Regions from separate parts of the Serratia sp. GW822-FHT06D09 genome, predicted to be linked through region 3. Evidence: predicted binding sites of a transcription regulator. Region 3 holds the regulator's gene; each other region holds the start of a gene.
What was found. Region 3 encodes PhoB, which activates phosphate uptake and scavenging genes when phosphate is short. Its sites were predicted from a motif close to CTGTCATAAAACTGNCNNAT; they were not measured.

Region 1 (2,268 bases), on a different contig from region 3:
TCCGGAGAGCACCAGCAGCAGCCCCAGAAGCAGTACGCCGAGGTACATCAGTTTTTGAATGGCGTTGTAATGACCATGCTGATGTTTGAGCCGCAGCGTCACGGCTTGCCAGATATCGCGCCGCAGCGCGCCGAGGCCAAGCGGCAGCAGATCGCGCCGCAAGTGGCCGCTGAACAGGCTCCACAAGACATAACACAGCGCGTTGCAGGCCAGCAGCCACATCACCGCCAGATGCCAGCCGATCGCGCCGCCCAGCCAGCCGCCGAGCGTGACTTGCGGCGGAAAGCGGAAGCCGAACAGCGGCGAAGCGTTATAGATTTCCCAGCCGCTCATGAACATGCAGACCATGGCGAACAGGTTAATCCAATGGGTCAGGCGGACCGGCCAGCGATGCACCGGCCGCGGCGCGTTGCTTTTCATCATGCACTCCTGAATTACATCGGTGGAACGGTACCGTCTTTGCCGGCAGAAATGCGGGTAGCAACGCGTTCGCCCTTATCGTCCATGGCGGAGAACAACACGATATGCGCGCCCGGTTTCAACAGGCTGCGGTCACCGGGATCCAGGGTAACGATCGGCACATCTTCCGGCACGTTAACGGTTTTCTGCTGGTTACCGTAGGTCACGGTCAGGGTGCGGCCGTTGGACTTCACCAGTTTGCCCACGGTGCCGTTGGTCATGGTGTCGACCTTACCGTCGGCGGATTCCCAGGCCGAGTGGCCTTCGCCGGTGCCACGCAGGCTGGCTGCGAACACGTGCACTTCCAACGCTTTCAAAGAGCCGTCCGGCTGCGGTACGGCAGCGGTGCCGATAAAGCTGTCCGGCTTGATATCATCCAGCGTGCCCTTCGACACGCTCAGCACTCGGGTCTGGTCATTGAGCTTGACGCTGACCTTTTCCCCTTTGCGATCGGTGACCTGCAGGCTGGTGTCGCTCACCTGATCGATAACGCCACGCAGCGGGGCAATCACCTTGCCTGGGGTTTGCGCTGCGGCGGCCGCACCGCTGCACAGCATGAGAGTGGAAAGCAGTAAACCGGCAAAACGATGACGGGTAATCATAAAGTTCTCCTTTGTTTAGGTTGCCGGTTAAGCATGGTTGAACACCGGGGACAGCACCATGTCCGTTTGATGACATTAATGTCATCAAGAATGTCCGCCAGAACTGCTAGTATTTCCGCAAGAGTCATGAGGTGGCGATAATGCGAATACTGGTGGTTGAAGACGACATCAGCACGGGTGATTACCTGAAAAAGGGGCTGGGAGAGGCGGGGTACAGCGTCGATTTGGCACGTAACGGCACCGACGGCCTGTTTCGGGCACTGGAACACGGCTATGACGCTATCGTGCTGGACGTAATGTTGCCGGGGCTGGACGGCTGGCAGATTATCGAGGTACTGCGCAAGAAAAGTGATGTGCCCATTCTATTTCTGACCGCGCGAGATGGGGTGCAGGATCGCATTCATGGCCTCGAACTGGGTGCCGATGATTACCTGATTAAGCCCTTCTCCTTTACGGAACTGGTGTTGCGTCTGCGCACTTTGCTGCGGCGTGGCACGGTACGTGAAGCCGATCACTATGTAATAGCCGACCTGCAGCTCGACGTGCTGCGCCGTAAAGCGGTGCGGCAGGAGCAGGTGATCGCGCTGACCAATAAAGAATTTATGTTGTTGCATCTTCTGGTACGACGTGAGGGGGAGGTATTGTCACGCACCATGATCGCCTCCCAGGTTTGGGACATGAACTTTGACAGCGATACCAACGTGGTGGATGTCGCCATCAAGCGGCTGCGTGCCAAGATTGACCGGCCGTTCGAGGTCAAGCTGATCCACAGCGTGCGTGGTATCGGCTACGTTTGCGAACCGCGTTCATGAAGGCCGTGATCCAGCGTTGGCGCGTCTTGTCACTGACGTTGCGCAGCGCCATGTTGTTTGCGCTGGTGGCGGCTCTGGTGGTTAGCGGCGCGGGCGGCTACCTGTACGGTGCAATGCGTCAGGAGATGACTACCCGTAGCGATTTGCAGGTTACCGGCCGGGTGGAGTATTACCGCAATTTGCTGAGTCAGCGTTTTCCGTTGGAGCGTCTGACGGCGAATACCGGCCTGTTCGAAAATATGCTGGGTAACGAACAGGACGTGCTGATTTTTCAGCAGCCGGGGAAAAAACCGTTAATCAACGTGAATCCGGCGAGGTTGATCCTGCCACCGGTGATCCCGACGCCGGTCGGCACGCCGCAGCGCTTGAGCGCGGTTCAAGGCGGAATGACCGCT
Region 2 (2,268 bases), on a different contig from region 3:
TGTTTGTCGATCGATGCGCCTTCAACCTGCAGGAAGAAACCATTTTTGTTGGTTTTCAGCAGGTCGATGGCTTTCTCGGTCATAACCGCCAGCGTCGGGATATCCGCCGTACGTGCCGGGTTGTTCTGACAGGTCACCGCCGGTTGGTCGAGATTACCGTGATAGCTGGCCTTCGGCCCCTGCCAGCGCACCGGCATATTGCCGGCGGCAAACAGCCCCAACAGCGGCTTTTGCTGATTGGCGACGTTAACGGCGTTCAGGGCATCGAGGTTTTCCACCCACTGATAACCTAATGCAGTTGCCTGCTCTTTCAGTGATTTTCCCTGCCATTCGCCGCTTTTGGCTAACTGATTAAAGGATTTTGCTCCGCCGCCTAAGGTGACGTCGGCGCGGGCTTTGAGTAACTGTTCACTGATCGAACCGCGGCCGCCATTTTCCAGCGCGTTGGTTGCGCATTTTTCACTGGTCTCTTCCGGGCCGTAACATTTACGCGAGGTGACGTGGGAAATCTGCGCCGCAGGTGTGGCGTCTTGCAACTCTGCGGTGGAAACGTTGCCGGTGGCTTTACCCGCCGCTTTGGCAATTTCCAATAAGGTCGGTTGGTCTTTGCCATTAACGTCAACGCCCAGCGCGCCGTTATAGGTTTTGACGCCGCTGGACCAGGCAGTCGCGGAGGCGGCGGAGTCAGTGACGTAATCCGGCTTGTGGGTTTTCTTGTCCAGCGAATAATGGGTGTATTGGCCGGTTAACGGCAGGGCATCGATGCCTTTAAAATAGCCGCCTGCGCCTTCGGCATAGTTGCGTGCCGAAGTGATTTCCGAATCGCCCATGCCGTCGCCAATCAGCAAAATCACATTCTTGACCGTTTTATCAGACAACGAAGCTTTCAATGCCGCGGTTTGATCGCCACTCAGGCGACGTGCTCCGCCGGGTTCAACGATATTGCCGCGAGCCGCACGCTCGGAAAGTCCGGCAGCGTTGGCCTGCGTCTCATCGGCGAAGGCGCTTGAGCATAATAAGGCGGATAACACGGCACTGGCGATCAGGGAAACAGGCTGCAACATCGGGGAAAGCTCCTTGTCGTAATATAAAAACATAAATACCCGGTCGCCTTTCAAGCTACAGCGTGGTTACCAGCACTCGCTAACCCCAGGTTACTTACTGGAGTAAGCGCCTGGGGATGAGCGAACAGGATGCCTGACTGTGGCTTAAAAATCATAGGGGTATAACACGAACTTGTTAGGCAGGGAGGGTAATGCAGGGGTGTGACACTTTTATGACGGTAAAGAAGACGCAAAAGGGATAGCCGGGCGGCTATCCCAGGCAGGCCATTATTCGCTGCGGGCGGGAATGTTGACGCCGCGTTGCACCGCCGGTCGTGCCAGACCGCGCTCCAGCCATTGCCCTACGCGTGGGAAACTGTCGAAATCGACTATCTCGCGGGCTTCGTAGAAGCCGATCAGATTACGCACCCAGCCCAACAGTGAAATGTCGGCAATGGTGTAATCCTGGCCCATGATCCAGTCGCGGCCTTCAAGCCGGCTTTCCAGTACGCCCAGCAGGCGTTTCGACTCATTCTTATAACGCTCAAGCGGGCGCTTATCTTCGTATTCACGACCGGCGAAACGGTGGAAGAAGCCGAGCTGACCGAACATGGGGCCAACGGCCGCCATTTGGAAAAATACCCACTGAATGGTTTCATAACGCAGAGCCGGATCCTGCGGCAGGAACTTGCCACTTTTTTCCGCCAGATACAGCAGAATGGCGCCGGATTCGAACAGGGGTAATGGCCTGCCGCCAGGGCCATCGGGATCGATGATTGCCGGGATCTTGCCGTTCGGGTTCAGCGACAAAAACTCGGGCGTCCAGGTCTCGTTTTTGCCGATGTCGATCAGGTGCGCTTCATACGGCAGGCCGATCTCCTCCAGCATGATAGAAACTTTTACCCCGTTCGGCGTGGGCAGCGAATAGAGCTGCAGCCGCTCCGGATGCTGCGCCGGCCACAGTTTGGTGATTGGGAATTGGGTTTGATCGAGCATGGGGAGTCCTCGGGTTGACGGTTTGCTTATTGAGTATTGCACCAAAACTAACCTGTTGTGAGGTTAAACAGTGAGGTCAAAATGTGCTTTAAGCGCTTTTTTTCCGCTGGCGGTGAGCTGCAGTTCACGACTCTCCAACTGGCGTTTTATCCAGCCACGACGGATAAATGCGGTAAGCATCGCCGCACCTAATGCACCACCCAGATGGGCCTTGCGTTCGCTCCAGTCC
Region 3 (2,268 bases):
ATTGACGGCGTTATACACCAGATTCGACACCGCACTGCGAAGTTGGTCATCGTTACCGAACACTTTCAACTGCTCATTCACCCGGAAGGTGATCTCGTGGTTGCCGCCGCTCAGCGATTGCGCCTCACGTTGTAACACCCGCAACATCAGGGGGATATCAACCCGCTCGTTCATTTCAACGTTAGGCGCCGCCTCGATGCGCGACAGCGTCAGCAGTTGCTTGACCAGTCCGTCCATGCGGCGAGTCTGCTCCTGCATGGTGCCCAACGCCTTACCGCGCAGCGAACCATCCAGCTCTTCGTCGCTCATCATTTCCAGGTAACCCTGCAATACCGTCAGCGGCGTACGCAACTCGTGGCTGACGTTAGCGAAGAAGTTGCGCCGAGCCCCTTCCAGTTGACGCATCTGGGTCACATCGCGGGCTACCATCAATAATTGCCCTTCGGAGTAGGGCATCACACGAAACTCGACGTAATGCTCGTTATTCAGTTGCAGCGTCAAAGGGCGGGAGAACTCCTGCTGTTGCAGATAGTGACTGAACTCCGGATAACGCAACAGGTTGAGAATGTGCTGGCCATTGTCTTCCGGCCAGCGGAAACCCAGCAAATGCTGCGCCAGCCCGTTGCACCAAAAGATATTGCCTTCGACGGTAGTCATCACTACCGCATCGGGCAGCGATTCCGCTCCGCTACGGAAGCGTTTGATCAACAGCGCCAGCTCACGACGCCGACGACGGTTCCGTTGCTGCATCTGATACAAGCCGTAAAACAGCGGTTCCCAGCTCCAGCGGCCAGGCGGCGGCGTCATGCTGCGGTCAACCCACAGCCAGTGGGAAAGTTTGAGTTGATTGTAGAAATTCCATACCAACGCCGCCAGCACGGAGGCCAGCAGCAGCCAGGGCAGATAACCGAAAATCAGCCCCAACAGTAAGGCAGGCAGGCAGAAAAGGGCCAGCTCCAGGGCCAGCCTCTTCCAGGATAGACGTTCTAACACGGCATATTCTCCAGCGCGGCGCGATCAGTAGCGCGTTGAGAATCGGTAGCCGGTGCCCCGAACGGTTTGAACCATTTTGTCATGACCACTGGTCTCTAACGCCTTACGGAGCCGACGGATGTGCACGTCAACGGTGCGGTCTTCCACATAAACGTTAGTGCCCCAGACGTGATTAAGCAACTGCTCACGGCTATAAACGCGTTCAGGATGGGTCATAAAGAAGTGCAACAGCTTGAACTCGGTCGGCCCCATATCCAGCGCTTGTTCGTTAGCCATCACGCGGTGTGAGGAAGGGTCCAGGCTCAGCCCTTGCATTTCAATCACTTCTTCCACCGCCATCGGTGAAATACGGCGCATTACCGCCTTGATGCGCGCCACCAGTTCCTTCGGTGAGAAGGGTTTGGTGATGTAATCATCCGCCCCGACTTCCAGGCCGCGCACCCGGTCTTCTTCTTCACCGCGCGCGGTCAACATCATCACCGGAATATCGCGGGTTAGCGCTTCACGCTTCATATGTTTAATAAACTGAATGCCGGATCCCCCGGGTAACATCCAGTCGAGCAACACTAAATCAGGGAACGGCTCAGACAGGCGCGTCACGGCGCTGTCATAATCCTCAGCTTCCAACGGTTGGTAACCATTCTGTTCCAACACAAAGCACACCATCTCACGGATCGGCGCTTCGTCTTCCACCACCAGTATGCGTCTTGCCATCGTCAATCCTGCCAATGTGTTAGCGATCACAGTTGATTGCGGGCGCCATTATGCGTCAGTTTTGTGACACTTTTATGAAAAAAGCGGGCTGTTATAGGCAGTAAGCATAGCGATTATTTCCAACGTCAAAGAAAAATCATTCAGTTGTCATAATGATTGCGTCACGACAGCCGCCGCAACGCCCTTTATAATCACCGCCATTACCCTATCGCCCCGGGAGTGTCATGCGCCTGATCCACACCTCTGACTGGCATCTTGGCCAGTACTTTTTCACCAAAAGCCGCGCCGCCGAGCATCAGGCATTTCTGCGCTGGCTGATCGAACAGATCGAACAACACCAGGTGGATGCGCTGATCGTCGCCGGGGATCTGTTCGATACCGGCTCGCCGCCAAGCTACGCCCGCGAGCTGTATAACCGCTTCGTGGTGGAACTGCAGCGTACCGGCTGCCAGTTGGTGGTGTTGGGCGGCAATCACGACTCCGTGGCCACCTTAAATGAATCGCGTGAATTACTTTCCTGCCTGAATACCACCGTGATCGCCAATGCGCAGAGCGAAATCG

Region 1: AC1RKG_RS05055 (heavy metal response regulator transcription factor) is a predicted target of PhoB. The motif match lies at 1,118-1,137, and genes of this name have one in related genera.
Region 2: phoA (alkaline phosphatase) is a predicted target of PhoB. The motif match lies at 1,264-1,283, and genes of this name have one in related genera.

Annotation. Positions count from the first base shown of each region.
Region 1 covers NZ_JBXALO010000002.1:257,935-260,202, forward strand. The annotation lists gene AC1RKG_RS05045 (cytochrome b/b6 domain-containing protein) at 1-420, opposite strand, end outside; gene AC1RKG_RS05050 (hypothetical protein) at 435-1,061, opposite strand; gene AC1RKG_RS05055 (heavy metal response regulator transcription factor) at 1,202-1,873, shown strand; gene AC1RKG_RS05060 (heavy metal sensor histidine kinase) at 1,870-2,268, shown strand, end outside.
Region 2 covers NZ_JBXALO010000002.1:293,930-296,197, forward strand. The annotation lists gene phoA (alkaline phosphatase) at 1-1,064, opposite strand, end outside; gene AC1RKG_RS05205 (glutathione S-transferase N-terminal domain-containing protein) at 1,332-2,039, opposite strand; gene AC1RKG_RS05210 (ArsR/SmtB family transcription factor) at 2,103-2,268, opposite strand, start outside.
Region 3 covers NZ_JBXALO010000005.1:284,711-286,978, forward strand. The annotation lists gene phoR (phosphate regulon sensor histidine kinase PhoR) at 1-993, opposite strand, end outside; gene phoB (phosphate response regulator transcription factor PhoB) at 1,018-1,707, opposite strand; gene sbcD (exonuclease subunit SbcD) at 1,932-2,268, shown strand, end outside.